2 regions of the Pedobacter jaeyakensis genome follow, and region 1 is predicted to be linked to the other one. Evidence: riboswitches for the same ligand, from Rfam matches in the RefSeq annotation. Region 1 holds a riboswitch; the other holds the start of a gene.

What was found. Region 1 has a riboswitch for cobalamin ahead of metE (5-methyltetrahydropteroyltriglutamate--homocysteine S-methyltransferase). Riboswitches for the same ligand answer to the same signal wherever they lie in the genome.
Positions count from the first base shown of each region.
Region 2: linked by a shared signal. The riboswitch ahead of ACXZ1K_RS10050 (TonB-dependent receptor plug domain-containing protein) and the one ahead of metE (5-methyltetrahydropteroyltriglutamate--homocysteine S-methyltransferase) in region 1 are both predicted to bind cobalamin.

Region 1 covers NZ_CM136921.1:2,794,998-2,811,454, reverse strand. Annotated here, with positions in the region: gene ACXZ1K_RS12585 (beta-ketoacyl-ACP synthase III) at 1-548, opposite strand, end outside; gene metE (5-methyltetrahydropteroyltriglutamate--homocysteine S-methyltransferase) at 604-2,922, opposite strand; cobalamin riboswitch at 3,150-3,342, opposite strand; gene ACXZ1K_RS12575 (SCO family protein) at 3,414-4,013, shown strand; gene ACXZ1K_RS12570 (c-type cytochrome) at 4,016-4,435, shown strand; gene ACXZ1K_RS12565 (ArsR/SmtB family transcription factor) at 4,616-4,945, shown strand; gene ACXZ1K_RS12560 (arsenate reductase ArsC) at 5,053-5,472, shown strand; gene arsB (ACR3 family arsenite efflux transporter) at 5,474-6,532, shown strand; gene ACXZ1K_RS12550 (helix-turn-helix domain-containing protein) at 6,571-7,467, opposite strand; gene ACXZ1K_RS12545 (aldo/keto reductase) at 7,491-8,495, opposite strand; gene folE (GTP cyclohydrolase I FolE) at 8,741-9,385, shown strand; gene ACXZ1K_RS12535 (SDR family NAD(P)-dependent oxidoreductase) at 9,385-10,098, shown strand; gene ACXZ1K_RS12530 (NAD(P)/FAD-dependent oxidoreductase) at 10,104-11,378, shown strand; gene ACXZ1K_RS12525 (oxygenase MpaB family protein) at 11,362-12,459, shown strand; gene ACXZ1K_RS12520 (MarR family winged helix-turn-helix transcriptional regulator) at 12,471-13,154, shown strand; gene ACXZ1K_RS12515 (DUF3500 domain-containing protein) at 13,175-14,173, opposite strand; gene ACXZ1K_RS12510 (hypothetical protein) at 14,369-14,953, shown strand; RNA gene rnpB (RNase P RNA component class A) at 15,067-15,443, shown strand; gene ACXZ1K_RS12500 (sigma-54-dependent transcriptional regulator) at 15,501-16,457, shown strand, end outside.
Region 2 covers NZ_CM136921.1:2,254,230-2,270,686, forward strand. Annotated here, with positions in the region: gene ACXZ1K_RS10035 (basic secretory protein-like protein) at 1-2,334, opposite strand, end outside; gene ACXZ1K_RS10040 (transglycosylase domain-containing protein) at 2,452-4,899, opposite strand; gene ACXZ1K_RS10045 (serine hydrolase) at 4,994-6,238, opposite strand; cobalamin riboswitch at 6,297-6,482, shown strand; gene ACXZ1K_RS10050 (TonB-dependent receptor plug domain-containing protein) at 6,580-8,640, shown strand; gene ACXZ1K_RS10055 (YncE family protein) at 8,642-9,784, shown strand; gene ACXZ1K_RS10060 (DUF5074 domain-containing protein) at 9,800-10,912, shown strand; gene ACXZ1K_RS10065 (cell surface protein) at 10,921-12,024, shown strand; gene ACXZ1K_RS10070 (DUF6580 family putative transport protein) at 12,081-12,662, shown strand; gene ACXZ1K_RS10075 (multidrug effflux MFS transporter) at 12,722-13,906, opposite strand; gene ACXZ1K_RS10080 (heavy-metal-associated domain-containing protein) at 13,946-14,158, shown strand; gene ACXZ1K_RS10085 (AraC family transcriptional regulator) at 14,155-14,724, shown strand; gene ACXZ1K_RS10090 (HAD family hydrolase) at 14,827-15,522, shown strand; gene ACXZ1K_RS10095 (phosphoribosyltransferase family protein) at 15,519-16,355, shown strand; gene ACXZ1K_RS10100 (TerD family protein) at 16,357-16,457, shown strand, end outside.

The DNA.
Region 1 (16,457 bases):
CTATCCATTAACCCAACTGGTTCTTCAGTTTGTTCTAGTAAAACAGCGCCGGCGCCATCGCCAAATAAGATACATGTGTTTCGGTCCGTATAATTCACGATGGAGCTATTTTTATCAGCACCAATTACAACTACTTTTTTACAGCGGCCGCTTTCAATCATACTGGCACCTAGAGTAAGTGCATATAAAAAACCACTGCAAGCAGCGTTGGTATCAATTCCCCAGGCATTCTTAAGACCGGCCTTTTCACAAACCATACTACCTGTAGATACCATTACATAATCGGGAGTTGAAGTAGATACAATTACACAATCAATTTCATCAGGGTTTACGTCACCTTCCTCGATCAACCTGTTCAAGGCATAAGTTGCCATATCTGAAGTTGCAATATTTGGATTATTAACTATTCTTCGTTCCTTAATACCCGTTCTGGAAATAATCCATTCATTATTGGTATCCACCATTTTTTCGAGGTCATGGTTACTTAAAATAGTATCCGGAACATAACCTCCAACCGCAGTAATGACTGCATTTTTCCTTATTCTCATTCGTGTGCCTGTAGTTCTGTAAAAAAGGGCGGGACTGGTACCCGCCCTTAATTTTCTACAAAGTTACGGGTTCTTCTACAGATTTCCGCAGAACTTTTGCAGCAGCAACCATTTCCGTTAGTGCCTTCCTGGTTTCGTCCCAATGGCGGGTCTTCAAACCACAGTCGGGATTTACCCAAAGCTGATCCGCCGGAATTACATTTCTGGCCTTATCAAGCAGCTTAACCATCTCTCCCAGAGTAGGTACACGAGGCGAATGTATATCATAAACCCCCGGACCAATCTCATTCGGATAATTGAAATCTGCAAAAGCATCCAGCAAATCCATTTGTGATCTTGAGCATTCAATTGTAATCACATCTGCATCCATATCTGCGATATTTTGGATAATATCATTAAATTCTGAATAGCACATATGCGTATGGATCTGCGTATCATCTCTTACTCCGCTTGCCGAAATCCTAAATGCTTTCACCGCCCACAATAGGTAGGCCTGCCATTCCGCTTTCCGGAGGGGCAAGCCTTCCCTTATTGCCGGCTCATCAATCTGGATTATTTTAATCCCTGCCTCCTCCAGATCTGATACCTCATCCCTTATCGCCAAAGCAATCTGTGTACAGGTCTCAGAACGGGGCTGATCGTTCCTCACAAAGGACCACTGCAATATGGTAACCGGACCCGTGAGCATGCCTTTCACCCACTTCCTGGTTAACGACTGTGCGTAGGAAGACCACCTTACGGTCATCGGTGCAGGACGATAAACGTCACCGTAAATAATCGGCGGCTTCACACACCTGGAACCATAACTCTGGACCCATCCATTACTGGTAAAAGTGAATCCGGCTAACTGCTCACCAAAGTATTCAACCATGTCGTTGCGCTCGAACTCACCATGCACCAAAACATCAATACCACTCTCTTCCTGAAACCTGATTGTTTCCTCGGTTTCTCTTTCAATTAGTGCGTCATATTCCGCTAACGTTAACTCTCCTTTTTTCAATTTCAAACGCCAGCTCCGCACTTCGGCGGTTTGCGGGAAAGACCCAATAGTTGTGGTGGGGAACAAGGGCAATTGCAAAGCTCCACGCTGGGCCAGCTTACGCAAATCGAAATTACTTAACCGCTTATCGGCATCATCCGGAAGGCTGCCTACCCGGTCCTTTACTTCAGGTTTATGGATTAATTCAGATTTTATACGATTTTCATTGCATCTGATGTTTTCCTCCAGATAACTTGCTTCAACTAGTTCATCGCTAAATAGTTTATTGATATTAACTACTTCAAGTAGCTTCTGTTTAGCAAAAGCCAACCATTCCTTAATTTCCAATGTTAAAATAGTATCATTACTTTCTAAATCTAAGTCGCATGGCGAGTGTATTAAGGAGCAAGATGGACTAATAATCAAACGATTATCATTCATTACAGAAAGAGATTCTTTAATAATGGAAATGGAAGACCTAAAATCGTTTTTCCAAATGTTCCTTCCATCTACTACACCCAAGCTCAGTAACATTTTTTTAGATAGCTTCTTCAAAACTAAAGGCAATTGCCCCGGCCTTCTAACCAGATCAATATGTAGTCCGCTCACTGGCAAAGACAAAGTCAAATCCAGGTTATCCCCTAATTCACCAAAATAAGTAGCTAACAAGATTTTAGTGTTTGGGAAGTTCTTTCGTATCTCATGGTAAACAAAACTGTAGGCGGCCTTGTCTTTTTCTGCTAAGTCCATCGTTAAAAATGGCTCATCAAATTGTACCCATTCAACATGTTGTTCTACCAGTTTATTTAATATTTCCATGTATACCGGCAACAAATTTTTAATCAAGTCCATCCGGTCAAAACCGTCCTCCTTTTCCTTTCCCAACAACAGGTAAGTAACAGGACCAATCAACACCGGCTTTGTGGTAATGCCTAGTCGCTTTGCCTCTTGATATTCATCCAATACCTTGGTAGAAAATAGTTTAAACTGCTGGTTTTTTACAAATTCGGGTACCAGGTAATGATAGTTGGTATCGAACCATTTGGTCATCTCCATTGCAGTAATGTCCAATCCGTCCTTTTGATAACCCCTGGCCATAGCAAAATAAAGATCTAGCTCGGTATTGTTTTGTTCAGTAATCACCTGATGGAACCGTGCGGGAATGGCACCTACTGTTAAAGATAAGTCGAGCACCTGATCATAAAACGAAAAGTCGTTAGATGGGATCAGGTCAATACCCGTTTGCTTTTGCAGCTCCCAGTTCTGTTTTCTAATGTCGCGTCCCACCTGTATCAGGTTTTGGATGCTTGTCTTGCCCGACCAATAGCTCTCGCAGGCTTTTTTGAGTTCTCTGTTGCTACCAATACGCGGGTAGCCTAGATTGTTTGTTAGCATTGTTTTTAGCAATTAATTGAAAAAATCAGTTAAAAGCTCTACTGCTTAAATCACAATGCAATAAACGAATCGAAAAAGAAGAAAAAAGATGTAAAGGTAGGGCAGCCGTAATCCTGAATTAAGTTTAGGATTCCGTTTGAGCAGGTCGGATCAGCATATCCAAGATACTTAAACTATTGCACAAAAAACCTTACATCAGTATAACCACTGCTTCAAATCGCGAAAGCATTGTCAATTCGGTAAAGGCAGGTCTCCTGACTTGTAACATTTTTACCATCCTTCCCATTCCCTTATAAAGAAACAGTGGACATTATTGGTAAAAACCTTGTTGTGTTACTTACAGTTGCGCGACAGTTCGTGATTTACACACGATTCCCTATTAATCTACAGCTAAGTAAAACCTATTCCGGTTGATGAAGAAATAAAGTAAAGAACTTATTGCAGCAAACTTATACAAAAGCAATTACCTTTGCAACATTAAACGTAAGCACATGAAACTAACTACAACCTATTTCGCGGCATTGATACTGGCCTTTACGTTGCTCATTTCATCATGTAAGGAGAGTAAGCCCCTTCCCTTTTATGGCAACGAACCAATAGCAAACTTTACTTTCCTAAATCAAGATAGCGTAAGTATTAACAACGATACCTTCAAAGGTAAGATCTATATAGCAGATTTCTTTTTTACTTCATGTACCAGCATCTGCCCAATCATGCACCGCAATTTGAAAGCTATATACGAAGATTATAAAGAGAATCCATATGTGATGTTCTTATCACATACTATTGATTTTAAGTACGATACCCCTTCAAAACTGAAAAAGTATGCGCAAAAGCTGGGTGTAGACGGACCAAAATGGCAGTTCGCCTACGGAAGCAAAGAAAGCATCTACAGCATCGCTGAAAAAAGCTATCTTACAGCGGTAATAGCAGACAGTTCAGTAAAAGAGAACTACGTACATCAAGGCTACCTATTGTTAATCGATAAAAACAGACGCATGCGTGGCGCATATGATGGCACCAAAGATGAACAAGTAACAATGCTCAAAAAAGATTTAGCAACGCTAGTTGCAGAAGAGGCTCACAAATAAACATGCGCAAATACCTTATTTTATTCGCTTTTACCATAGTCATCGCTGCAACAGCATTATCTTGTCAGGATGCGGGTCGCCTACAATATGATATGTACTACACCAACGGCAGGGATTTGTACATACAGCACTGCCAAAACTGTCATGGTGCCAAAGGCGAAGGATTGGCCGCATTAGCACCTCCTTTAACTGATACTGTTTATCTAAAAACCAACAAATCTAAAATAGCTTGCTTTATTAAAAATGGACTTTCAGATACAATCACAGTAAATGGAATGCAGTACGATGGCAAGATGCCGGCAGAAAACTTTGCAAATATTGATATCGCCCAGCTCACGGTTTATATAACCAATACATTCGGCAATAAACAAGGCAATTATTCCCAGGAGCAGGTTGCAACAGACTTAGCGAATTGTAAATAAAAAAACGTTGTCATTCGGATAGCGGGCATTGACACTAAATTAATAAGTACAAGCAATGCAGTCTATCTTAGATCTTTCTCGTGTAATCCAGTTCATTACTCAAAACTAATAGAATTTAACTTCTTCTGTTGGAAAACTTGCAATTTCAAAACAATTATCGTAATATTGCGATATATAGTTATGGGACTTACTAAATCTGAAATATTTACCGACGAGCAAAATCAGCTTTCTACTTTGCTAAAGGCTATTGCACATCCGGCACGTATCGCCATACTACAGAGGATCATCTTGTCCAACACCTGCATCTGTGGGGATCTGGTAGGTGAACTGGGTTTGGCACAAGCCACCATATCGCAACATTTGAAAGAGCTCAAATCAGCTGGCATTATACAAGGCACTATCGAAGGGGTAAGTATTTGCTACTGCATAAACCCTAAAACCTGGAAAGTATTAGAAACTCAAGTAGGCACACTTTTAACCTCTTACAAAGGCGAAACTACTTGCTGCTGACCTTTTTTTCACCACATCCATCGCAATATTGCAATATTACAGAAATTAACAATTATGAAGTCTTATATTTTAATCCTGATGGAAACTGCTTCTAAATATTTAAGCATATGAAAAAAATACTCGTTTTATGTACCGGCAATAGTTGCCGCAGTCAAATTGCAGAAGGTTATTTAAGACATTTTGCTGGTAGCGAAGCCGAAATCTACAGTGCAGGGATTGAAACGCACGGCGTAAATCCTAAAGCCATCGAAATCATGAAACGTGATGGTATTGACATTTCCAGCCATACCTCAAATAATGTCAATGAATACAGCGGGATCGACTTCGATTTCGTGATAACAGTTTGCGACAATGCAAAGGAAAGCTGTCCCTACTTCCCAACAAATGCCATTAAGCTTCACTACAATTTTCCTGATCCAGCAAAGGCTACAGGAACTGATGAAAAAGTTATGGAGCAATTTAGAGAGGTTAGAGAACTGATCAGAAAGTATACGCAGAACTTTGTAAACGAAAACCTGAAAAACTAATATGTCGGCAAACCATTGTGCCCCGGCAAGCGAACGCAGAAATCTCAGCTTTTTAGACCGCTATCTTACGTTATGGATATTCCTGGGGATGGCCCTTGGTGTCAGCGTCGGCTACTTTAATCCCTCTTCGGCAGGCTTTATCAACTCGTTTTCATGTGGCACTACCAATGTGCCGCTTGCTATTGGTCTGATACTAATGATGTATCCGCCCTTGGCTAAAGTCAAGTATGAAAAAATGGGCGAAGTATTTCGCAATACTAAAGTACTGGGCACCTCACTATTTCTAAACTGGGTTATCGGACCAATACTGATGTTCGTATTGGCAATTACCTTTCTGCACAATTACCCCGAATACATGACTGGACTCATCTTAATTGGACTTGCCCGTTGTATTGCCATGGTTGTAGTATGGAATGAATTGGCCGAAGGAAACAGGGAATACGCTGCGGGCTTAATAGCCCTCAACAGCATCTTCCAGGTATTGCTTTACAGCGTGTATGCGTACCTGTTTATTACGGTGCTTCCACCCCTGTTTGGTATTGGTGGAATATCGGTAAACATTACCATTATTGAAATTGCTAAAAGTGTTGGTTTGTACCTGGGTGTTCCTTTTGCCGCAGGTGTAATCAGTCGGTATTCATTATTAAAGCTCAAAGGTGAAAATTGGTTCCAGCACTCGTTTATTCCATTTATTTCACCCATTACCTTGATGGCATTGCTGTTCACAATCGTGGTGATGTTTAGTCTTAAGGGAGAGCTGATTGTGCAAATACCTTTTGATGTTATCCGCATTGCAATTCCATTGATTATTTATTTTGCCATCATGTTTTTGCTGAGCTTTTTTGCCGGTAAAAAAATGGGTGCAGATTATTCTCAGAGCACAGCAATAGCTTTTACGGCCGCCGGTAACAATTTTGAACTGGCAATTGCAGTAGCAATTGGTGTGTTCGGAATCAATTCCGGGCAGGCATTCGTAGGTGTTATTGGACCTTTAGTAGAAGTCCCAGCCCTAATTGCATTGGTAAATCTTGCATTCTGGTTCAGGAAGAGGTATTATTGAGCTAGCCTTATTGTTAAGCATCAACTCTTTATACCTAGTCAATTAAATGATCTCCTAAACTCCAGTGGAGAAAAATTCGTCTTGTTCTTAAATAGCGTACTGAAAGATTGCGGATGCTCAAATCCCAGCGCATAGGCAATCTCAGCGATTGATAGACTGGTGGTAGACAATTTTTCTTTTGCCTTTTCAATTAGTTTCTCATGAATATGTTGCTGTGTATTCTGCCCGGTATAAACCCGCAATAGATCGCTCAAATAGTTTGGCGACAGGTTCATCGCAGATGCAATATGCTGTACAGTTAAAAGACCGTGCTCTGCAACATTTTCTGGGCTAAAATAATCTGCCATAAAACGCTCAAACTTTACCAATAAATCAGAATTGTTATTTTTTCGCGTAATGAACTGCCGCTCATAAAACCGACTACAGTAATTCAGCAGCAGCTCAATTTGTGATAGTATAATTTTTTGGGTATGCTTATCAATGTGCTCGCATTCCTTATCAATCTTATTCATTATGGTAATCAAATCTTCTTCTTCCTGTGCGGAAAGGTGCAGTGCTTCATTTACGGCATAGGAGAAAAACCCATAGTTACCAATGTTTGCTGCTAATGGATGCTTCAACAGAAAGTCTGGATGAAAGATCAAAAGGTAGCCAGAACCACATTCCATGTTATTCAGGTCTAAGTACTGCACTTGGTTTGGGGCCGTAAAACTCAACACGCCTTTATCATAATCATAGTGCTGCTGACCGTATTTAATCTTTCCTTTAGCTTCTCTTTTTAGGGCAACACAATAAAATCTGTTCACAAAACCGTTCCAAACTTCATATTCCAGGAAAACACTTTCGGCTAAGTTGATCACGCTCACCAGCGGATGTCTTGGTTCTGGCAACGACAATAGCCTATGGAACTGCGAAACGGATGTAATGGCGTTCATATTACTAAGCTAACGAAAATTAATTAGTCAATCAGACCCATACTAAACTCATCATAAGGGTTACCTGTATCAGTACCTAATGGAACAATATTTTCCAATTTTTCAAGATCCTTCCCACTCAAAACAATATCCACAGCTCCAAGATTCTGCTCCAGGTATTTCCTGCGCTTCGTTCCCGGAATTGGTAAAATTCCCTTCGCCATAATCCAGGCCAGCGCCAATTGCGATGAGGTAACATTCTTCTCCTCTGCCAGGGCTTCTATAGCCTTAACCAATTCTATATTTTTATAAAAGTGCTGCTCTTGAAAACGCGGTATCGCCCTGCGAAAATCATGCTCCGGCAAGTCTTCAATACTCCTGATCTGTCCCGACAAAAAGCCCCTACCTAGTGGCGAGTAAGCCACAAAGCCAATACCCAATTCAGTTAACGTATCTAACACACCACGTTCTTCTACTGTCCGCTCAAACAGAGAATACTCACTCTGCACCGCTGTAATGGGATGTACCGCATTTGCTCTTCTTACAGTTTCAGATGAGACTTCTGATAAACCAATGAAGCCAACTTTTCCTTCTTTCACCAATTCTGCCATCGCTCCTACTGTTTCTTCAATCGGAGTAGATTTATCTAAACGATGCATATAATACAGGTCGATATAATCTGTATTCAAGTTCTTGAGTGAACGTTCTACCGATTTTTTTACATATTCCTTTTTGCCATTAATCGCCCAGGTTACACTGTCGTTGTCATCTATTTCCCAGCCAAATTTGGTAGCCAGGATATATTCATCTCGGCTTCCTGCTATTGCTTTTGCAATTAACCGCTCGTTTGTAAACGGCCCATAAAGATCTGCAGTATCCAAAAACTTGCCGCCTAGCTCCAGCGACCGATGTATAGTAGCCACCGCCTCCTTCTCGTCTGCCGGCCCGTACATGTGGGCATCACCAAACCCAGTCATACCCATACAACCCAATCCAATCTTAGGAACCACTAAACCCGCGCTTCCTAATGCTATTTTCTCTATTTCCATACTTTTTATCTATTGTTTTAGCTCAATTTCTGATGGTTCTGCAACCTTTTTTGATAGTTCAAAGCTAACGACGTATCAACTCCACATTATAAGCAAACCCCTGAAGCTTGTATGCAAATCACTGTCGCATACTCTTAATTCTATATTTAATAATAATTAGTACAATTTTATATTATATCAACTAATACAATACAATATTGTACTACATTTGCTTTACTCTAGTTTATTCAAAGAAAAATAATTTTATGATAGACAACCATTTATCCGAACCAAATTTCCAAAGCACCCTACTTGATACCACGTTACGTACTGATGCATTTGCATTGAATGATGAGACAAAAATTGAACTGATTGCCAGGCACTTCAGCGGAATTATGGAGGTTCTGGGCTTGGATCTGGAAGATGATAGTTTAAAGGATACGCCAAGAAGGGTAGCCAAAATGTATGTTAAGGAAATATTTAGCGGTTTAAACCCGGCAAACAAACCGGAACCAACGCTATTTAAAAATCATTATCAGTACAACCAGATGCTGGTAGAGAGGAATATAGCCGTATTTAGCAATTGTGAGCATCATTTTGTTCCGATAGTAGGGAAAGCACATGTTGCATATATTAGTAATGGCCAGGTTATCGGTCTTTCAAAATTGAACAGAATAGTTCAATATTGTTCTCAAAGACCGCAAGTTCAGGAAAGACTAACAATACAAATTGCCAACATGCTTAAAGAAGCCTTAGGTACTGAAGATGTGGCAGTCATTATTGATGCGCACCACCATTGTGTTTCCAGTCGTGGAATAAGGGATGCCGGCAGCAGCACCTTAACGGCAGAATATAGCGGCCAATTTTTAAATGCAGATACCAAAAACGAATTCCTTAAACACATCGGATAATGAATTTCGAAGGTAAAAACATATTGTTAGTGGGTGGCACTTCCGGCATTGGCCTCTCTCTCGTTAAGTCGCTTCATTTGCAAAACGCAAACTTGTACGTAATTTGTAGGACCAGGTCTGATGAATGGCCAGCAAACATCAACTATTTGCAGGTTGACGTGACCGGAAACTTAGATGCGGTTAACCCATTCTTGCCCGATCAACTACATGGCTTGGTTTACGCTGTAGGCAGCATAACGTTAAAACCATTCAATAGATTAACCGAAGAGGACTTTCTCGCTGATTTCCAACTAAATTTTTTGGGGGCAGCGCGAATTGTGCAAGAGTCATTAAAATCTTTAAAAAACGCACAAGGATCTTCCATTGTCTTGATCAGCTCTGTCGCTGCCAGAACAGGAATGTCTTTTCATGCGAGTATTGCAGCTGCGAAAGGGGCGCTGGAAGCAATGGCCCTAACACTTGCCGCAGAGTTGGCATTTCAGCAAATCCGCGTAAATGTGGTAGCACCTTCTTTAACTGATACTCCATTAGCATTAAAACTACTTAATTCTCCAGAAAAGCAGGAAGTATCTGCAAAACGCCATCCGCTTGGAAGGTACGGACAGCCGGAGGACATAGCAAACATGATTACCTTCTTATTGGCTGAGGAAAGTAGCTGGATGACTGGACAGGTCATCGGTATCGACGGTGGATTGGGTAAATTAAAAACATAACACCCATGCTGACGAAAAAAAAAGATGCAGAAGTAATCATTATCGGTGCTGGCTTGGCTGGTTTAACTGCAGCAAAAATCCTGAAAAACGCCGGTAAAAAAGTATTACTTATTGAGGCTAGTGATTGCATTGGTGGCCGCTTAAAAACCGATCTTGTTGATGGCTTTTTACTAGACCGAGGCTTTCAGGTATTTTTGACTGCTTATCCTGAAGCAAGACAACTACTGGATTATCAAGCGCTTGATTTGTGTAGTTTTAAACCAGGCGCATTAATCCTACAAGAGAACGGCACTACTAAAATTGGCGATCCCCTTAGGGATCCTGGTTCGCTGCTGGGTACTCTACTTTCATCGGCAGGGAGCCTGCTGGACAAATTGCGGATGCTAGGGCTGAAATTAAAACTGCACAGCAAAAGTGTTGAGGATATTTTCTTATCAAAAGAAGTGACAACCCTATCTTATCTGAAAAATGCAGGCTTTAGCGAGAAAATGATAAGCCAGTTTTTCAAACCTTTTATGGCCGGTATTTTCCTTGAAAAAGAACTTAGCACTTCAAGCAGGATGTTTGAGTTTGTATTTAAAATGTTTAGCAAGGGTGATGCTGCCGTACCAGCTAAAGGAATGGGAATGATACCGCTCCAGTTGGCTGAATGCCTCTCCCCTAAACAAATTGTTTTCAATCAAAGGGTTTCAAAAATTGAAGGCAACAATGTTACAACTGAGTATGGTGCCACATTTGTTGGAGATTTTATTCTTATTGCAACTGATCAGCTTGGTTCGCCTAGCCCGCACCATAGTCCGCCTGGCGATTACCATTCGGTAACCAATATGTATTTTACAGCTAAAACAAATCCTTTTGAGGAAGCATTAATTGCACTTAATGCAGTTCCCGGTAACCTGGTAAACAACATGGCCGTAATGAATCAGGTATCTGATGCCTATTCTCCTAATAAGGATGCGCTGATCTCGTTATCTCTAATTGGTGATCATAGCCATAAAAATGATATCGATTTACGAGAATTGGTGATTGATGAGCTTAAATATTGGTTTTCTGAGGCCGTTAACTGGACACACCTTAAAACCTATCATATTGCGTATGCTTTGCCAGATGATGATTGGGTAAACAACGAACCAAATGAAAAAGCCATCCGCCTAAATGCAAACTGTTTTGTATGTGGTGATCACCTGATGAATGGCTCGATAAATGCAGCGATGAAAAGCGGTAGACTTGCCGCAGAAGCTATTATTAGTACAATGAGAGAAAATGATGACAGAGGCTAGCATATACACAGATGAGTTTTTAGATGCAAAGAGACAACGTGGCGACGGACCTGCGGATGACTTTATTGCGCAAGTTTTTGCCGACCCCGATAGCAAGATGCAACTGCTGCAATGGATGTCAGGACAAACATCTACTCAACATTTAACGCTATTCAAGAAATCTTTTTCAGCTTATGCTTTTATTCAACTATCAACAACATTACCCGAATGGGCAGAACCTAAGTTGATGAAAGCTGGTGCAGCCTTTTTTGCAAGGAATGCTGAAATGATCATGAGCTTGCTGGGTTTACTATCTCTACCCTACTGTTACACTGCTGCAAATGGAGCCATGGTTTTGTATTTATCTGAGCTGATCAGGAAGCAAACCACTAAACGCCTATATGATACTGCGGTATTTGTTTGGGAGGTATTGGCACCTGATGCCTTTGCCGATCAGGGAAATGCTTACGAAGAAATCTTAAAAGTGCGCATCATGCACGCCGCAGTTAGGTATTATACAATAAGTAGTGGAAAATGGGATGATTCCTGGGGACTTCCTATTAACCAGGAAGATATGGCTGGCACTAACCTTTCCTTCTCGCTTATCGTTATACGTGGACTGAGGCTATTAGGTTTTAGCGTCAGTCAGCAAGACCAATTGGCATTTATGCATATATGGGCTGTTATCGGTCATCTCACAGGATTGGATTATGATTTAATTCCGAAAAACACCATCATGGCCCAGCAATTAGACCTGAACATTAAAAAGCGTCAATTCTGTGTTTCGGTACATGGCAGGGAACTTACAAAATCACTTTCAGAGCATATCCTGAAAGTAAATCAGAGTAAGGCAACAGCAGATGACATATTGGGTTTAATGCGTTACCTATTAGGGAAAGAGATAGCGGACATGCTGGATATAAAGGCAATCGAGCTGCCAGCTTATAAAATTTCTCTCCTCAGAACAATAAATACATTAAAAAGCCTTATGCGAAATAAAGATGAGCTGCGCAGTTACCGTTTAGGATATTCCAAATTCAAGAAGCAAAGCGCTATGCACATCGAAGAAATTAACCCTAAAATGCAGACGCTAAAATCCTAAAAATAATGCCCATGAAATCATACGACTTAATTCATCAGTTGATCACACTTGTGGAACAAATGGAGCACGAAAATCCGACTCAAGTCATTTCTATACAAGATTTTACTGGTTTTTTATTAAGTAAAGTCGGTGGCGATACCGGCAGCAATGCAAATAAAGAAATTCGATTTGGGCAAAACGATAAAGATGCGCTCGACATCGCTTACCAGCTGGATAACAACATTGGCCGCTTGTTTGTCTTTATGAGCCGGTATGCGAAACATTACATCAAAAAAGCACTGGAAGGAACACCTTTGCAAGCACCCGAAGACTTTACCGCTCTCGCAATTTTGCTTACGCATACCCACTTGTCGAAAGGCGAACTCATTAACCATAATCTTCAGGAAAAAACTTCTGGTACTGAGGTTATTAGACGACTTATTTCTTCTAGACTAATCAGACAATGGGACGATATAAAGGACAAAAGAAGCAAGCACATTGCAATTACCGATGAGGGACGGGAGTTGCTTTTTAAAGTGTTTAAAGACATGAACCACGTCGGCAAAATGATAACGGGAGAACTAACAGTTGCCGAAAAATTTACCCTGCAATTCCTGCTACAGAAACTAGAAACCTTCCACCTGAATCATTATCAAAAAAAAACAATCTCGACAAAAGCAGATCTTATCGGATTCACCGAAAATAACTTGATGTAATCGCAACAGAGGGAGTTTCCTCAGAATCTAAAACTACCCCCATAATCCTTAAGATGATCTCTGTAAACCGTATGGTAATGAATCCCTTGAGGATAAACTGCTCCTTGCTGGCAAATAAATTCTATCCATACCTGCGGACCATCAATCCGAACATAGTCGCCTTTATTTTTCAGGGTCGGGCTCCCGAAATAAGCAATGTAAGTATCGTCTAGTTGCTTCGCATAACCACTTAAAATTGATTTTGCTGTTTCATTATCTGCAATGTGAACCCAATTTTCTAAGGCCGCGATGATCAAAGCTTTCTGCTTTTTATTTAAAGTTGATGCTTTAACTCCATATTTTTTAGCTGGGAACTGCCCATCTTTACCCGGCCCTAAAAAAACGTCATCAAAACCTTCGGCTAACTTTGCCTGCATCTGTTGATCTGATGTTAAAGAAGTCAACATATCAACCATAGCATCATGATTATTTTTTAACGTTGTATTTTCTGGTGGTTCCAAACCCATAAAATTAGGCGAAGCGCCAATTACTTTTCCAGCTTCAAACGTTAGATTGATGGCCAAATGGTGTCCACCAAATTGCAGCTGCCATTTACCCGTGGCGCTGGGTTTACCTAAAAAAGCGATAATGTAATTACCTGACGAATAGCCATCCTTGCTTTTACCTAGCGCTGCATCAGCTTGCATAATGCCTTCGTATTGCGTATAGCCAGTTGTGGGCATAGTGCCTAGTGCAGCCTTTGCGACTGCTTTAGCCAAACTCAATTGCGCTTGATTTAAGGAGCCAAATAATACTCCAACCCTACAAGATAACCCACATGGCAAATTGGTCCATTTTACGGCATTGGCCTGGGTGTACTCTACAATAACTGCTGCTTGCTGTTCCTTGCTTAACGCGTTAATGAAAGCGTTAGTTGCTTTAAGTATCTCCTCAATATTAGATTTTGATTTATTTTGGGCAGCCGCTGTTGAGGTATATAATAAAATTATAACAGACAGTTTTACAAGCGTTTTAAACATATTGGACACCGGTATATATAAGGTTTAATACTAATATAGTAAATATGGCCAGATTTCAAGTGCTGAGCAATAATATGCCTGCTATTTGTGGAGGCAAGTGTTTGAAAGTACCGATGTAATCATTACTTTGGATCTACTGCAATTACGTTTACCAGCAAAGTGCCCAATATTGCATTAATTATTAGATAAATACAAATGTATTACAGACAAGTTATCCTATTTAGCCTATTAATGGCGTTAAGCTCTATAAGCTACACTCAGACACTAAACAGTGCAAATTTTAAAATATCGGATAAACGGAAAGGCATTAACTCAGTCGACTTAGTGGTGAATGGAGATATTCTGATCGGAATTTCTGGTGATGGTGAAATCAATTACGTTGATACCGAAAAAGACGTAGAATATTTTGATGGTTTTGATAAGGATAAAGCCGGCAAAGTTAAATCCGTAGGGAATATCCAAATTGATTATTATGACAATTTTGATATTAACGATCCAAAAGGAAAAATCAAATCTATCGGTAACATTAAGATCTTGTACAACAATTCGTTCGACATCCAAGAGAAATATGGAACACTAAAATCAATTGGCGCTATTACCATTAAGTATTATAACGCATTTGACATCCATGATCCGGATGGACAGGTTAAGTCAGTTGGTAATGTTAATGTCGTCTACTACAATTCTTTTGATGACAAAGAACTTTTTGGCCGCGTCAAATCCATAAAAGGAAATTCAAAATCTGTATATGTTTCTAAGTACAGAGGCAGGCAGTATTAGGAATGCAAACAGAAAAATAGTTTCTCTAAAGAGTCCTAGAAATTTAATCCTTTTTCAGGGTCAAAGGTTCCCGCCTCGTAACGAGAACACTTTTTTTGTATCTTTACAGCAAAAATGCAAGCCGTTCTACCGCTGCGAATAATTTCGAAGAGGAAAGTCCGGGCAACGTAGAGCATCTCGCTTCCTAACGGGAAGAGGTTTGGGATTGAACACCCGAATTATGGAAAGTGCCACAGAAAGTGCACCGCCGATGGCTGAAAGGCACAGGTAAGGTTGAAAACGTGAGGTAAGAGCTCACGAGGTAGTCGGGCGACCGGCCGCTTTGTAAACCCCGGGAGTTGAAAGACCAAATAGGCTAACGTATGTAGGGCTGCTCGTCCGATGTTAGTGGGTAGGTCGTTAGAGATAAATGGCAACATTTATACTGGATTAATGGTAGAAGTCTTGATTTATTAGGATACAGAACCCGGCTTACAGGCTTGCATTTTTTTATATTCCATTAAAAAAAGTAATATATTAGCGCACAAATAAATCATACCCAGTATCTATGGCAAAATTGTTAATAATTGATGATGAGAGAGCAATAAGAAGTACTCTTCGTGAAATTTTAGAGTACGAAAATTATGAAGTTGAAGATATTGACAATGGAGTAGAAGGCTTAGAATTAATCAAGAAAAAGAAATTTGATCTGGTATTGTGCGACATTAAAATGAACCGTATGGACGGCATGGAGGTATTGGAACAAGCTTTAGCTTTTAGTCCGGACCTTCCGTTTATCATGATCTCCGGACACGGTACAGTTGAAACTGCAATTGAGGCCAGCAAAAAAGGCGCTTTCGACTTCATCTCTAAACCACCAGACCTTAACCGCTTATTAATTACCGTTAGAAATGCGCTCGACAGAGGCACTTTAGTAACTGAAACTAAAGTTTTAAAAAGAAGAGTTAGCAAGACCAGAGATATACTTGGAAGTTCTGTTAACATCAATAAGATAAAGGAAACAATTGATCGTGTCGCTCCTACTGAAGCCCGTGTTTTAATTACCGGAGCTAATGGTAGTGGTAAAGAGCTTGTCGCACGTTGGTTGCACGAGAAATCGAACCGGGCGGACAGTCCACTTATTGAAGTCAACTGCGCGGCAATTCCATCAGAACTGATTGAAAGTGAGTTATTTGGTCATGAAAAAGGTTCATTTACTTCGGCAGTAAAACAACGTATCGGTAAGTTTGAACTTGCCAACGGTGGGACTTTATTTTTAGATGAGATTGGCGACATGAGCCTTTCTGCACAAGCAAAAGTATTAAGAGCGCTCCAGGAGCATAAAATCAGTCGCGTTGGTGGTGAAAAAGAATTGGAAGTAAATGTGAGGGTGCTTGCGGCAACTAACAAGGACTTGATGAAAGAAATCGAGGCAGGTAATTTCCGTATGGATTTATACCACCGTTTAAATGTGATCAATATTCATGTTCCACATCTCCGGGAACGTATTGAAGACATCCCTGAA
Region 2 (16,457 bases), 540 kb from region 1:
ATCGTAATAATTGCTAATGCGATCTACGCGATAGCTGTAATAGGATACTGCCGCACCAGTTTCAAAACGATGTACCTTATTGAAGGGATAGGAACCGAACAGTTGTACCTGATCTTCAAAAGTTCTGATCAGGTTAGTCCTATCGTTAATGACATCGACTTTAGTGCCATCTGTGTACGTCAGCTGATCTGCAACGATTTCTCTAAATCCTGTAATGTATGGAATATGTGAAAGTGCTATTCCCCAGTTGATCCTTTTTTGCTGATTGATGTAGCCTACTAGTCCACCAAAATCATAGATCTCACCATTTACGGAAAGATTAGCAATAATTTGATTTCTGCCCAGAATATCGCTAAACATTCCGACAATACCACCTTGAACTCCAGTTCCAAAGCGGCTGGTAGAAACACCTACACCACTATTTGCTAAATAGTCTAACGTGAATTTTGGCTTGTAAGGTACCAATCGCATAGAATCTGCGCTTGTCTTCTCAAATCGCTCAAAATTACCAAGATTGGAATTAACCACATCCACACCGGTACTCTCTTTCGGAGGCAGTATTGCGGCGTCAAAGTTAACCGCATTGGCATCTACCGGCTTAGATCTAAAGTTGCTTACCGGAGAGTTATAAAGCGTATAGCGCTGCGATCTGTAGTAGCTATATATAATATCATCATTATTGGAAACAGTAAGGGCTGGGGAAAACTCAGTTATCCCGCTAATACCTGTAAAATAATCTGTTAATTGTTTAACGGAATTATCTGCCAAGTTATATTGATATAAATTCCTGAAACCGTCACGGTTAGACAGGAAAAACAATGATTTGCTATCTCCAGAGAACTGTGCGTTAAGATTGTTGGCACCAGGAAAAACTGGTATATCTGTAACAACTTTAGTTTCAATATTATAAATGCTCAGGTTAATCGGGTGAACGGCATTGTTGCCATTCTTTAACCTGGAAACCCTGTCCGTAGAGAAAGCAATTAGTTTTCCATCCTTAGAGTAACTTGGTGCATAGTCTGAGAAATTATCATTGGTAATCTGTGTGATTTTCTTGTCTTTTAAGTTATAAGAGAAAATATCGCCCTGACCCTCTATCATTCCTGAAAATGCAATGTCTTGGCCGTTTGGAGACCAGGTCAAGTTACCGAACTGTTCAACACTTCCCATATCAGTAGACAGCAATTGTTTTCCGCTTGCAACATCAATGATCATCAATTGATTTTTACCCTTGCTGAAAATACTAAAGGCAAATTGCTTACCGTCTGGCGACCATGTTCCTGCAGATTCCAGGAAATTGAAGTCGTCAATATGTGAATTAGAGATCTGGCTACTTAACTTTCTAATGATCTTGCCCGTTTTTGCATCCGCGAGAAAGAGGTCTATTCCAAAAAGATCCTTTTCAGATAGGAATGCTAAATATTTACCATCAGGACTAATTGATGGCGCTACGTTCATGTTACCTGCATTCTTATTGTCAATAATTCTGGTACCGCTGATTTTTATCTGTGAACTGTCTGCCTTCAACATAGGTCGGTAATGCGACTCGATTGCATTTTTCCATAAACCAGACAAGGTATTGTCGTCGTAGCCAAAAGTATATTTCAACCCATTTTCGTAACCGAAACGAGCGGTAGCTTTAAATAATGGAACAATGGTAGTATCTCCATAAACGGATCCTACGAATGTCCAAAATGCCTGGCCGTATCGATAAGGGAAGTATTTATTCGAGTTGGTCAGGTCTTTCAAAGAAGGAATATCCCGGTTCAGTAAAGCATCCCTCATCCACATGGACGTAAATGCATCAGTTTTACCTACAGATAGGTATTCTGCCATACCCTCGATCATCCAAAGTGGTATCTGGCTGATGTTTTCAATGCCAACAGAATCCTTTTCCAGTAAAATATGATATTGAAACGCATGAACCAATTCGTGGCCTAATACGTGCCTGGTCTGGTTGTTAAGTTCCATCACAGGCATAATTACCCGATTTTTAAGGGCCTCTGTAACACCGCCAGTTCCTATCCCAATTTCGCCCTGTAGGGCAGTAGTTTGCTGGAAGTCGGGATGGTTGCTATATAAGATAATGGGATTCTTTTTCAAGAAAGTATCCCTAAAAACCTCTTGATGCATTTTGTACCAGGTTTCTGCATCTTCCGCTAATTTTCTAACCAACTTCTCATTCTTAATGTAATAATAAAGCTCAAAATGAGGAGTTTGGAGTACTTTGAATTTTTCATTCTTGTACCGTACCTTGTTCTGACCGAAATACTGGGCCTGAACAGAAACCACAGATATTAATGTAAGGATCAGTAATGGAATAAATCTTCTCATGAATTTAGAGGTCATTATCATAGTTAGTTAGTTTATAGCGTATTAAATCTACGGAAATTCCAGTTAAGCAGTTTATAGAAATTGGGTAATAAAAGTATTGTTGATATTTTATACCAGTTACTGACCATTCTTCTTTTTTTCTTTCTCTTCCTGACGTTGTTTGCGTTTTAATTCTCTTTCTTCTTTTTTTGTGAGCGGCGCTTCAGGAGCTGGTTGTTTAACCGGTTCTGCGGGTTTGGTTTCTTCTGTTTTTTGTGGTTGAACTTCTTCTTTTGGAATTGTTTGCTGTTCTTCTGGTGCCGGCACATCAAACACAGTTGAATCTACCGCTAAGCTATCAGTCGATGTCGTATCCGCTGAGTATTCAGGAGTAGGGCAGTTGATGTCTACCGTTATCTTCACCTTTGCCTTAGGAAAAGGGCCCATAGTGTATCCTGTAGATGGGTCTTTGTAAACCTTTTCCATAAACTTGGCAAAGATCGGTAGGGCAGTTCTAGACCCTTCACCCGTTTCACCGTTTTTAAAATGCGCAGTGCGCTCGTCACAGCCAACCCAAACACCCGTAACCAAGTCTTTTGTGATACCCATGTACCAGGCGTCAACATAATCAGATGATGTTCCTGTTTTTCCACCAATCTGATTGTTCTTTTTCCAAAGGTCCCATTCCCACAATGCGCGTGAGGTGCCACCAGGTTCATCCATACCGCCTCTAAACATGTAAAGCATCAGCCATGAAATCTCTTCTGAAAGCGCACGTGTTGCTTTTGCTTTAAATTCCTCGATGATATTATCATCCAGGTCTGTAATCTTTTCTACTAAAATGGGATCTGTTTTCATCCCTCCATTCAAAAAGGTACCATAGGCTTTTACCATCTCATAAACGGATACATCATTTGGACCAAGGCTTACTGAAGGAACGGTGGCAAGGTGACTATCAATTCCACAGGCATGAGCCCATTTCACTACATTTTCTGCACCCACAGCCTCGGTAACTTGTGCGGTTACTGTATTTACAGATTTGGCCATTGCCCAGCGCAGCGACATTTCCCTGTAACTATTGCTCCAATCCGCATTCCTGGGTTCCCAGTATTCTGTTTTGCCGTTTTCCTGATAGGGAATGCGGACAGGTTTATCTACAAATGTGGTACATGGACTCATTCCTTTTTCTAATGCTGCCAAATATGCGAATGGCTTAAATGTAGAACCCGCCTGACGTTTTGATTGATTTACGTGATCATATTTAAAGAATTTATGATCAATACCACCAACCCAAACTTTAATCTTCCCACTAAAAGGATCAAGCGTCATCATTCCTGTATTTAATATTTTACCATAATAGCGGATGGAATCGATGGTAGAGAACATGGTGTCTCTATCGCCCTTCCAGGTAAATATCTTCATTTTCTTTTTTCTGTTGAAATAGGCCTCCAGGGAATCGGGATTATCTTTAAACTTCTTTTCCAGCAAAGCATAAATCGGAAGGTTTTTCATCGCCCTATTTGGGTAGTCTACCTTCTTCTTTTCAGAATCTTGCCATGGATCTTCATCACCCCATACATTATAGAACCTGCGCTGCAAAGATTTCATCTGGTCGGCAACAGCTTCCTCTGCATATTTTTGAAGTTTAGAATCAATTGTAGTGTAAATTTTTAAGCCATCTTCATAAAGATCATAATTGTTGTCTGAACACCACTTCTCCAGGTATTTGTCTACAGCCGCTCTTAGATAAGAATCTCCGTCGCTGCCCGCATCCACTCTTCCTTGTTTTAAGTTGATAGGGGTTTTCTTAAAAGAATCCAGCTGTACGGCATTAATATAGTTGTATTTGTTCATCTGAGACAAGGCCACATTTCGTCTTTCCAGGGCTTTATCAGGATTTTTTATTGGATTGTAAGTGCTTGTTCCTTTTAGCATCCCAACCAATAATGCTGATTCAGGTACGTCCAAATTATTCGGTTCCTTATCAAAATAAGTACGTGAAGCAGTTTTGATACCATAGGCATTGTTACCGAATGAAACCGTGTTTAGGTACATGGTAATAATTTCGTTTTTAGAATAGTTAGATTCCAGCTTTACAGCGGTAGACCATTCCTTAAGTTTAGCAACTATTGTGCGCACCACGGGAATACGACTTAAAAAGCCCTGCGATTTATTGTAGCGCGTTCGGTATAAGTTCTTTGCAAGTTGTTGGGTGATAGTACTGGCGCCACGTTTATCACCAGTAGCGGTCGAGATCCCACTAGATAGTAGTGAGCGAAAATCTATACCCATATGTTTGTAAAAACGAACATCTTCAGTAGCTACCAGGGCATTGATTACACTTGGTGTAATCTCTTCAAAGCTAACAGGGGTACGGTTCTCTTTGTAATAACGACCTATCAGTTTTCCATCGGAGGTATAAAGTTCAGAGCCGACGCGTTGTGTGGGCAACTTAATGTCCTTATAAGAAGGCGAGTAACCAAAGAGCCACAAAAAGTTGATTTGGAGGGCGCAAAAGAAAATTATGATGGAGTAAACAAATATGGTAATGTAACGAATATATTTATTGCGAATTTCTTTAAACATGGGTATAAAGATCAAAAAAACGTAAAACTGTTAGTGTTAAATATTGTTAAAACTGCAATACAAATAAACGTAATTAATTTACTTAAATTTAAGCCTAATATTTAATTATAAATTTCTTTAGATCGGGTTCTATTTTACGTTTGCGCTCTAATTCATATGCATAGATCGTCCGACCTAAATTTTTCATAAAGGGGTAGCAGACAGTTTCATACTCGTACTTATCATCGTTATATATTCCATCGTCGTTGGACTGAACAACGGCAGTCAGGAAAAACTCGACCTTGTTCTTAAAATCTACGAAGTAGGAATTATCTATTATAAATCCATACGAATCCCCGTATTTGTTAAAAATCCTGATGTTTTTAACTGGGGGTGAAATATTATCTCTGCCGTAAAAGAGCATTTTTGAATAAGTTGCCCAAAACTTGTCAGCATCATACTTTGGATAGTCGCTTTCCGTTGGGTATTTACTCATATAAGTGTAGATCAATTGATAATCCGCAGCCTTCAAATTGAATCTGTCTTTAATGGGAAAAGCCTCAGGAAATATAAGCCTTCTCATTAGTGATTGCTGGTCAGAAATACTAAAAGTGTTTTTATTTTCTAAACTAAATGGCTCATTTACCAGCTTTTCTCCACTGTCCAGGTAGCCTTTTCCCAATAAGGTATTGGTTAGTTTTAATGGGTAATCTTTTGAATCGTATTGTGGCGGCTGACTAAAAATCAATTGTTCGTCATGATAGAACCTAATTGGATTGGTGTGTTTTGCCGTTTCTCCAGCATCACCAATCGCTAGTCGGTTTAAAATTCTGCTATCAAGCAAACCATATTTTTTAAGTTTAGTATTGATCTCTTCGCGACCTATAAACTCGAATAGACGATTGAATGCGTCATTATCGCTTGTTAGCAATATTTTTTTAATGTAATGCGATATGGAAGGGAGCCCATTTTCCGCCGAGGTGTCTTTTACAACTTTAGTTTGTTGGGTAAAAGCACTATCAGTGATCATCGTACTATTAGCCGTCAGTTTGGGAATATGCAATTCATTGATCTTCTCTAATGCAAAAATTACTGCGGCCAGCTTTACTGTACTAGCAGGATAAAAATACCGCTGGTTATCCAGGTTATAGCTAAATGATTTGAATGAAGGCTTATTTTTTTTATCACGGTTGATTTGAGTGTACAGCACCTGTACCTGATTTTTCTGAGGGTGATTGAGCACATGGCTAAAAAGTTCAGAATTGTCTTTCACTAGCTTTTCAATTAGCACTGTATCAGTTTTTTGAGCCATCGCACCAAAGGTTGTAAGTAGGAAAATCGCAGTGCATATTTTCTTCATGATTAAGCCATTACCAGCATAAATATAAGCAAATGAGTTTAAAGCCGTAGAAATTGAATATATTTGCACCGCTTTTGGTTCCCGGTAGCTCACCGGGATTAAAAGGGAATACGGTGTAATTCCGTAACTGTCCCGCAGCTGTAAGCTTCATAACGGTATCCAAATCACGCCACTTTTCCGCAGGAAGGGGAAGGCAGGATCACCGGAAGTAAGTCAGAAGACCTGCCACTTGCATTAAGATTTCATAGCTTTCGGGGATTGAAGCTTGGAGTGAGTGCTTATTTATTGTATTTCATTTCCTTGATCTAACTGTTTGCTGTGGGTTATTAACTCACAACAAAATGAGAAAAAACAACAGCGCTTTTTTTAGCGCCAATTGTACGATTAGTTTTTCTATAGCCATTTTGTGGACAGGCATTCTTACGCCTACATATTTGCAGGCGCAAGATGCCAATCTAAAGCTCAGCAATGACTCTTTAAAACAACAGATTGAACTGAAAGAAGTAGCCATACGGTCGGCAAAGAACAATAAGCGACAAACTTCTTCCACCCCCTTACAAATCCTTTCCGGTAGCGACTTGCAAAAACTGAACAGTCTATCTGTAGCTGATGCGATGAAATATTTCTCTGGCGTGCAAATTAAAGACTATGGTGGCATAGGAGGATTAAAAACGATCGATGTAAGAAGCTTGGGTACTAACCATACCGGGGTTTTTTACGATGGTGTTGAGCTTGGCAACGCTCAAAACGGGCAGGTGGATCTAGGAAAATATTCATTAGACAATATTGACGAGATTGAATTGTACAGCGGCCAAAAAAGCACCATATTCCAGTCGGCCAAAGCCTTTGCATCAGCAAACACCATTTATTTAAAAACAAAAGATCCAATTTTTACAGATGATCAAAAAATAAACTTATCTGCCTCAATAAAATCAGGTTCTTTTGGTTTGTTTAATCCATCTCTCCTTATACAAAATAAACTATCAGAAGCGCTATCCAGCTCGATAAGTACAGAATACACAAAGGCAAATGGCAGGTATAAATTTAGGTATACCAATGGGGTGTTTGACACTACCGCGATAAGGAACAATGGAGATGTTGAACGGTTGCGACTAGAGCTGGGATTGAAAGGCAATTTTAAGGACAGCAGCACGCTATCCACAAGAATCTATCTATACACAGACGAAATGGGTTTGCCGGGGGCGATAGTAAGCAACAAATTCAATTACCTGCAAAGAACATGGAATAAAAATGCCTTTATCCAATCAACCTACCAAAAGCACTTCAGTAAAAATTATAGCCTGCTTGCTACTGCCAAACTTGGATACGATTACAACCGCTATTTAGATCCGGAAAGTGTTTCTTTAAACGGTTTCCTGGACAATACCTATAAACAACAAGAAGCCTATATTTCACTGGTGCATCAGTACAGCATTACAAAAATATGGACAGTAGCACTGGCAACAGATTACCAGTTCAATAAGCTTGATGCTAATATATACCGTTTTCCTTACCCTACCAGAAATACGTTGCTGGGTGCTTTTGCATCACACCTTAACCTTAATCGCTTAGATCTGCAAGCCAATGTGGTCGGCACACTCGTACAGGATCATGTAAAAGATGGAAGTCCGGCCGGAAAGAGCCAGAAAATTACGCCGGCACTTATGTTGTCCTGGCAGCCTTTCGAAAGTAAAGAATTTAGGATAAGGTCATTCTATAAAACAGCGTACCGACTACCCACTTTTAATGATCTGTATTATACGGATTTCGGGAGAACTTACCTTCGACCGGAATATGCCAGGCAGTATGATGTGGGGCTAACTTATATTCGCACATTCGATAAAGTACTTAAACAATTGTCCATCCAGTCGGACGCCTACTTTAATAAGGTAAAAGATAAAATAGTGGCCGTTCCAGGGAATAACGCACAGCGATGGAGTATAGAAAACATCGGTGATGTAGACATCAAAGGGCTGGATGTCAACCTCCAAACCACTTGGCAGGCTAACCAGGTTGTGTTAACCTCCGGACTAAACTATACCTATCAGGATGCAAAAGATTTGACCCGAATTCCGGCAGTAGTATCCTACAAAAGGCAGTTGCCTTACATTCCAAGACATAGCGGATCTGTAGTAGCCTGTGTAGTTTTAGATCAGCTGGCACTCAATTACAGCTTTATTTACACCGGAGAAAGGTACAACCAAAAAGCAAATATAGTGGCCAACCATGTTGAACCCTGGTATACGCATGATGTTTCCGTTAGATATGCCGCTGTAGTCAACAAAAGCACGTTAAAATTATCTGCAGAGGTGAATAACCTATTTAATCAATATTACGACGTGATGGCCAACTTCCCGATGCCAGGGCGTTCTTATCGTATCACTTTAAATCTTAATTATTAATATGAAATTCAACACACTGCTACTATATATTTTGCTAATCACTTCAATAGGGTTGAGCGCCTGTCGCAAAGACCCTGTGCCAACTCCAGAAGAAGTTGTCAATACACTTTTTCCAGCAGAGCCCTCGGCTTCAGTTAAAGGGCTTTACCTGGTTAACGAAGGCAATATGTACATGAATAAGGCATCAATAGATTATGTAGACTTTACGGCAGGCAACTTTAGAAGAAATATTTACAATCAGGTAAACCCTGAAGTAACCAAAGGACTTGGTGATGTAGGAAATGATGTAGGTGTTTACGGCTCAAAGCTATATGTAGTGGTAAATGGTTCCAATAAAGTGGAAGTAATGAATGTGAAAACAGGAAAACGCATTCAGCAGATCGACCTGTTAAACTGTCGCTACATTACCTTTAGGAATGGCAAGGCTTATGTGAGTGCTTATTTCGGACAAGTTGGAGATCCCAACGCACCAAATGGGATTGTTGCCGAAATTGATACCACTACTTTAAAGGAAACGCGAAGAGTACAAGTAGGCAGGCAGCCCGAAGAAATGGCCGTTGTAGGGAATAACCTTTATGTCGCCAATTCAGGAGGTTATACTCCTTCCAATTATGAGCACACAGTTTCTGTGATCAATTTAACCACTTTGAAGGAGACCAGCAGGATTGAGACAGGTGTTAACCTGCACAGGCTGAAGGCAGATCAATATGGGGATTTATATGTTACCTCAAGGGGCGACTATTTGGATGTTCCGTCTAAACTCTATGTGATCAGTACGCAAACCGCGCAGGTAAAAAAGGTCTTTGATATTGCCGCAGGTAACCTGGTAATAGATGGAGATCTGGCCTATATCTACAGTTCAGAATTCAATAGCACTACTGGTAAAACCACAGTGAGCTATGCCATGCTTAATGTTAAAGATGAAACCTTGCTAACCAGGAAATTCATTACCGATGGTACAGATAAAGAGATTAAAGTACCATACGGGATCGCCGTTCATCCAATAACAAAAGATGTTTTCGTTACCGATGCTACAGATTATGTAACCCCAGGAAGATTGTACTGCTTTGATGCATCCGGAAAGAAAAAATGGTCGGTAGAGACAGGAGATATCCCTGCTCAATTCGCATTTGTATATAAATAAAATAAATTAAACAACATGAATAAAACAGTTACAAACTACAGTAAACTTGCAGCTATCCTGCTTATGGGCACGTCGTTATTTAGTGCATGTAAAAAAGACAGATTAGTGATCACAGACCGTTATGCTACAGGGACCCTAGGTGCATACGTCCTTTGTGAAGGTCAGTATGGCGGCACTAATAACAGTTCGATCACGTATTATGATATTGCTTCGAATACCGCTACAAAAGACTTCTTTAAAAAGCAGAATGGAACCGAGTTGGGTACCAATGCTAACGACTTAAAAGCGTATGGCAGCAAAATGTATTGTGTAATCACAGGAACCACTGCAGCGGCTAAAGACTCCTATTTAGAAGTGATTAACATTACTACAGGTAAATCTGTGAAACGAATTTCTTTATCAGATGCTACTGCAGGATTTTTACCAAGATATATCATCTTCAACGGAAGTAAAGGCTACATTTCTGGTTATGATGGCAGTATTACTAAAATTGATACAGCAAATTTAACTGTAGAATCCAGACTTAAAGTTGGCGGCGCACTGGAGGAAGAAACAATTGTAAACAATAAGTTATATGTGACCAATTCTGCACATTTCCAGTTTGGTACCGCAAACAATTCTTCTGTATCAGTAGTTGACCTGGCTACATTTACCAAGATAAAAGACATCGCTGTTGGTTTCAACCCTACACGTATTGCCGCAACAGCTGCAGGTGATGTTTTTGTATTGACAAAAGGTGATTATGTAAACATAAAACCTTCACTTGATAAAATCAGCAGTCTAACCGATAATAAAGTGAGCTCAAATGATAAGGTAAGTTTGGAATTTTTAAGAGTTTCTTCAGGAAAAGGCTTTGTAATTGGAGATTATACTGACCCTTACCTGAAAACATTTAACCTAAACACTGGCGAGCTGGTTGGCAATTTCATTACAGACGCGACCGCTTTAACTACAGCTTATGGTGTAACCGTAAACGGCTTTAACGATGATGTTTACGTTTCGGATGCGAAATCCTATGCCGCAGAAGGTAAAGTGATTGCTTTTGGTGCAGATGGAAAGAAGAAATTTGAATTTACTACTGGCGCAGTACCTCAAACTGCAGTATTTAATTATAGTTACAACAGATAAATAACCACATGAAGATTAACAATCAAATCCTTATTGCAATATTAGCGATTACACTATTCGGTGCCTGTAAAAAAGACAAAGAAGAAGTGTTGCTTGCGCCCTCCATTAAATTAGCTACAGAAACTGCTGCCATTACTGGAAAGGTGAATGAAAAAATAACATTGAAAGCTAATAATAACCTCGGTAATCACATAGATCAGGAATGGAAGGTAAATGGAGAAGTAAAGAGCAATACAGGAATATTGGAGTTTACGGCACCAAAATCTGGTACCTATACAATAGATTACAAGGCCAGCAACACTGCGGGTGTTTTCAGTTTTCAATATATACTGCAGGTTGCAGTGCCAGAAGTTCCGGTTTCCAGCAACAGTAATAAATTTGTAACCACATTATTTGAATATGCACCTGCAGCGGGTCAGTTTATGAATGAAGCCAGCTGGGGCAACGAGCTCAGTGGCAATTCTATCGTTGGCAAGCAGGCAACCCCGGGTGTTTGCCTTGGCGCTTTCGGCGGATATGTAGTATACGGCTTCGACCATACGGTGGTCAACAGAGCAGACGATGATGACATTATCGTTTATGGAAACGCGTTCGCCAATTTCTCTGAACCTGGAGTGGTTTGGGTAATGCAAGATGAAAACGGGAATGGCAAACCAGATGATACCTGGTACGAACTTGCAGGTAGTGAGTTTGGCAAAGAAGGATACATCCGTAATTATTCAGTAACCTACACCCGCCCAACGCCACCATCTTTAAGCGTGGCCTGGAAAGATAACAAAGGCGGTAGCGGCGTAGTTAAGCAAAGTTTTCATAAGCTGAACCATTATCCATTGTGGATCACTGCTGATGAATTTACCAGAACGGGAACATTGCTTCCATCCACTGGTATTAAGGGAAGTGTATCTGCGGCACTGGCATTCGGTTATGCAGACAATAAAGCCGGTGGTGATAAAGTAGATATAGCCAATGCCATTGATAAGGATGGTAAAAAGGTAGCATTAAAAGGTATCGACTTTATTAAAGTACAAACTGGTATCATGGCAGACCTTACCGTTTTTGGTGAGTTGAGCACCGAGGTTACCGGTATTGCCGACCTAAGCCTGGTTAAATAATCACCATTTTTTAATAGGCAGAAATAACATAACTTTGCATTTATAAATGATTAACCATGTCTGAGTCGAAATTTAACCCGCGTACTGCTATCCTTTTATTGATCATTGTGCTGGTCAGCATCATCCGTGTAGCTGCTCCCTTTAGTGATAACTTTAAGGAAATTGCCAATTTTTCGGCAATAGGAGCAATAGCTTTATTTGGTGGCGCATACTTTAACAGTAGTTTGAAAGCTTTTGGACTTCCATTGCTGATTTTATTGTTGAGTGATGTATTTATCGCAAAAACATCAGGTTATGGATTCTTTTACGGCGGTTGGTATTGGACTTACCTGGCTTTTATCCTGATGGTTTTTGTTGGCAAAGTAATGCTGAAAAAAGTTAATGTACAGAATTTGGTATTTGCGAATATCGTGATGATCTTGATTCACTGGATCGTATCAGACATTAGTGCGATGTACATTCCGGGATTGTATGAGCCTACGTTTGCTGGTTATCTGACTTGCCTCGTTGCTGCTATCCCTTACGAACTGAATTTTGTATACGGATCGCTAATCTATAGCATCTTGATGTTCGGTTCATTCGAATTATTAAAAGCAAAGTATCCATCGTTTAGCCTGTCGGGCAAAGCAATGTCATAAGTATTTTATCTAGCAAGAAGGAGGCCGATTCATTATTGAACCGGCCTTTTTTATTTCTATTATTTTATTCTTCGCCTGCCAAATAGTAATATCGTACAGGCAATAACAGAACAGGTGGTCATGATCACCAGCATCGGTACAATAGACTTAACATCAAACAATCCAATACCAACTGATGCCAATGCACCAAGTCCCATTTGTATAGCCCCCATTAATGCAGAAGCACTACCGGCATTTTTAGAAAATGGTGCAAGCGTTAAGGCTGAAGCATTCGGACTAACAAAACCAAGGCAGCATAAGAATTTAAACAGCAGAAAAATGGTGGTTGCCAAACCAAACCAGCCATTAATGCCACCAAACAAGAAAAACACAATGGTGATTACCTGGGCAAGCATGGCGAAAACAATAATCTGTTCACTCTTAAATTTATTGAGCAATAAGGTGTTTACCTGACTAGAGCCAATGAAGCCTACAGAAAGGAGTGCGAAGATCCATCCATAGGTTTCTTCACTTACCTTAAAAATATCCATGAACAATAACGGCGAGCCTGATATGTAGGCGAACAGGCCGGCAAATGCGAATGCACCTGTTAATGCATAAGTATAGAATTGAGGTTCGCGGATTACGGCTATAAAATTCTTTAAAATAGGCTTTGGTTTTAAAGACATCGTTGTATCCGGCTTGTAAACTTCTGGAAGCCACAGCCAGCTTCCAACCAGATTAAAAACGCCAATGCCAAGCAATATCAGAAAAATGGTATGCCAGCCAAAAGTAGTAGTGATGTAACCCCCAAGCGTAGGTGCAATCATTGGAGAAACGCCAAGTACCAGCATCAGTAAGGCGAATACCTTCGCGCTGTCTTCTACAGGAAACAGATCCCTTACCATAGCCACTGCAGCTACTGTTGCTGCGCAACTTCCTATGGCTTGTATAAATCGCAATGCGATCAATGCGTCTATAGAACTGGCAAACATACATCCAGCAGAAGCAATAATGTAGATCACCAAGCCTGCATATAATGGTTTTTTTCTGCCAAAGCGATCCAACAGCGGACCATATAGTAACTGACCTGCAGATATACCAATGAAAAAGCTGGAGAGTGACAAGGCAACTTTGGCAACGCTGGTATCCAGATCTTTCGCAATTGCGGGAAAACCGGGCAGGTACATGTCAATAGAAAAAGGAGCTAAAGCAGTCAGAGACCCCAATACAAGGATCAGTGAGAGGTATTTTTTATTTGTCATTAGCACAAAGATAGGATTTGAAATCGTTAGCTTTACGCTATGCATACTTTCAAATTTAAAACGAACATTAAATGCGATGCGTGTATCGCAAAGGTAACTCCATATTTGGATGGTTTAGGTAGTATCGATAACTGGAAAGTGGATCTTCAGAATCCCGACCGAGTACTGAGCATTGAAACAGAAGAGGCTTTAAATCCAAAAGAAGTGATTATGCTGCTGGACCAGGTGGGATATCACGCTGAAAAGATATGATCCTGCATGTAAAGAATATGGTTTGCGACCGCTGTATTCTAATGGTTAAGCAGCAGGTAGAAAACCTGGGTTTTGGCGTAGAAGAGATTAGTTTGGGTAAGGTACAGTTAAAGCCAGATCCGTCGGCCGTCCAGTTAGATGAGATTTCAGCTGCATTAACTAATCTTGGATTTGAGTTGATTGATAAAGAAAAGGACCAGCTAGTTGAGGCGCTTAAGACAGAAGTGATCGCGCTTATTCATCATGGTGGTATACAAGATCATAAACAAAGCATCATACACATGGTTGCAGAAAAGCTGCATAAAGATCAGGCTTACCTGAGCAGGCTATTTTCTGATAAAGAAGGGATAACTGTAGAGAAATACATCATCCAGCAGAGAATAGAAAAAGTGAAAGAATTGCTGCAATATGGAGAGCTGAATCTGAATGAGATTGCCTATCAGTTGGGATATAGCAGCAGCGCACATTTGTCCACCCAATTTAAATCCGTTACGGGGAGTTCTCCCAGCGCCTACAAAACCAGTACTACCGGGAGCAGAAAGCCACTTGACAAGGTGTTAAAGTAATTTTAGTTTAAGGTTAATTCACCACAATAATTTTGCGGCTAGCCGGGAAATTTGTAACATTAAGGGTAAAAAAACTACTAACTGAAAAAGCACGCTCAACTAATGCCAGTTTATAAACACTATTCCTTTGACCTGTGGCTAACTTTAATCAAGTCTAACCCCGCCTTTAAAACGGAACGGGCCAGGTATTTTCATCGCAAATTTAACCCTTCTGGGAAGTCCATCGAAGAAGTATCCGCTATCTTTAGAAAAGTTGATTTGATGGTGAACAGCATCAACGAGAAGACCGGAAAGAATATCGATGCTGAAGAGATGTATCTCATGGTAGTCAGCATGATCAACGATTATTCAACTGATTTTTCTGATGTAGATGTAGAACAGTTATATCAGGATATGGAAGGTGTGGTAATGAATCACTTGCCCGAAGTCTATTGTTCCAATAGTTTAAATGTGCTTAAAAGCATCCGGGAAAGTGGGAATAGCACTACAAGTCTGCTAAGTAACACTGGTTTCATTAAAGGAAGAACGCTTCGTAAAATTTTGAGTCAGCTGGGCATAGCTGAACTGCTGGATTTTCAATTGTATTCTGATGAGGTCAGGATGTCCAAGCCTAATCCTAAATTTTTTCAGTTGATGCTGGACAACATCGATCGCAAGAAACACCGCGAATTGGAACTTCATGAAATCATCCATGTGGGGGATAATGTTATTGCAGATCATAAAGGAGCTGAAAAAGTAGGCATCAAAACCTTGGTAATTAACTCTAACCACCTCACCATTAATCAGCTTATCTTATGATTCCTTATACCTACTCACTTCATAAAATAGATTGCACTAACAATTTCGGATTTAATCCTGATGATTACAGCAGATTTAAGTTTGGAGATGACCAAGTGGCCAAATCCTTTGGAAAAGCCCTCGCAAACGGATTTATAAAAGATTTCCTGGAAGACAGTAATATCAATGAGCAGATCGTGGTGATCTCTAGTCCGTATTGCTTCATTCCAACGGCTACATTTGCCATGAAGAATTACTTTGTATACCAATTAAACCACTGGCTTGCAGAAAATAACAGGTTAGTGGTGCAAGAGGCCAAAATCCACAGAACAATTACCTACAAAGAGGACTACGGAGAGTTGAATGCAGAGGATCGGTTAAAGCTAATTGGTAACGACTCCTTTCACATCGATAAGGATTTCCTGAAGGATAAGGTTCTTTTTTTTCTGGACGATATTAAGATTACTGGAAGTCACGAAAAAATGATTCTTAAAATGGTGAGGGAATACGGTTTGAAAAACAGTGTCTTCATGTTGTATTTTGCGGAATTGGTTAACAGCGAGATCCATCCAAACATAGAGAATTACTTAAATTACCATTGTATTAAAAACGTGTTTGATCTGGATGAAGTGATTAAAAGCGGTAATTTCTGTTTTAATACCAGGATTGTTAAATATATATTAAATTGCGATTTCAATAGCTTTAAAATCTTTCTGGAGCGCCAGGATGATCAATTTGCACAGGATCTTTACAACCTTTCTTTGGGCAACAGTTATCATTTGATTGAGAGCTATAGCAATAACTTTGATTTTTTAAAAAATTACATCATTAACAAAAACTATAAATACATATAACATGGCCATTAACTTACAAAAGGGGCAACGTGAAAACATTGATGCACCTAAATTTACAATAGGTTTAGGTTGGGACACCAATAGTTCTTCTACCGGAAGCGC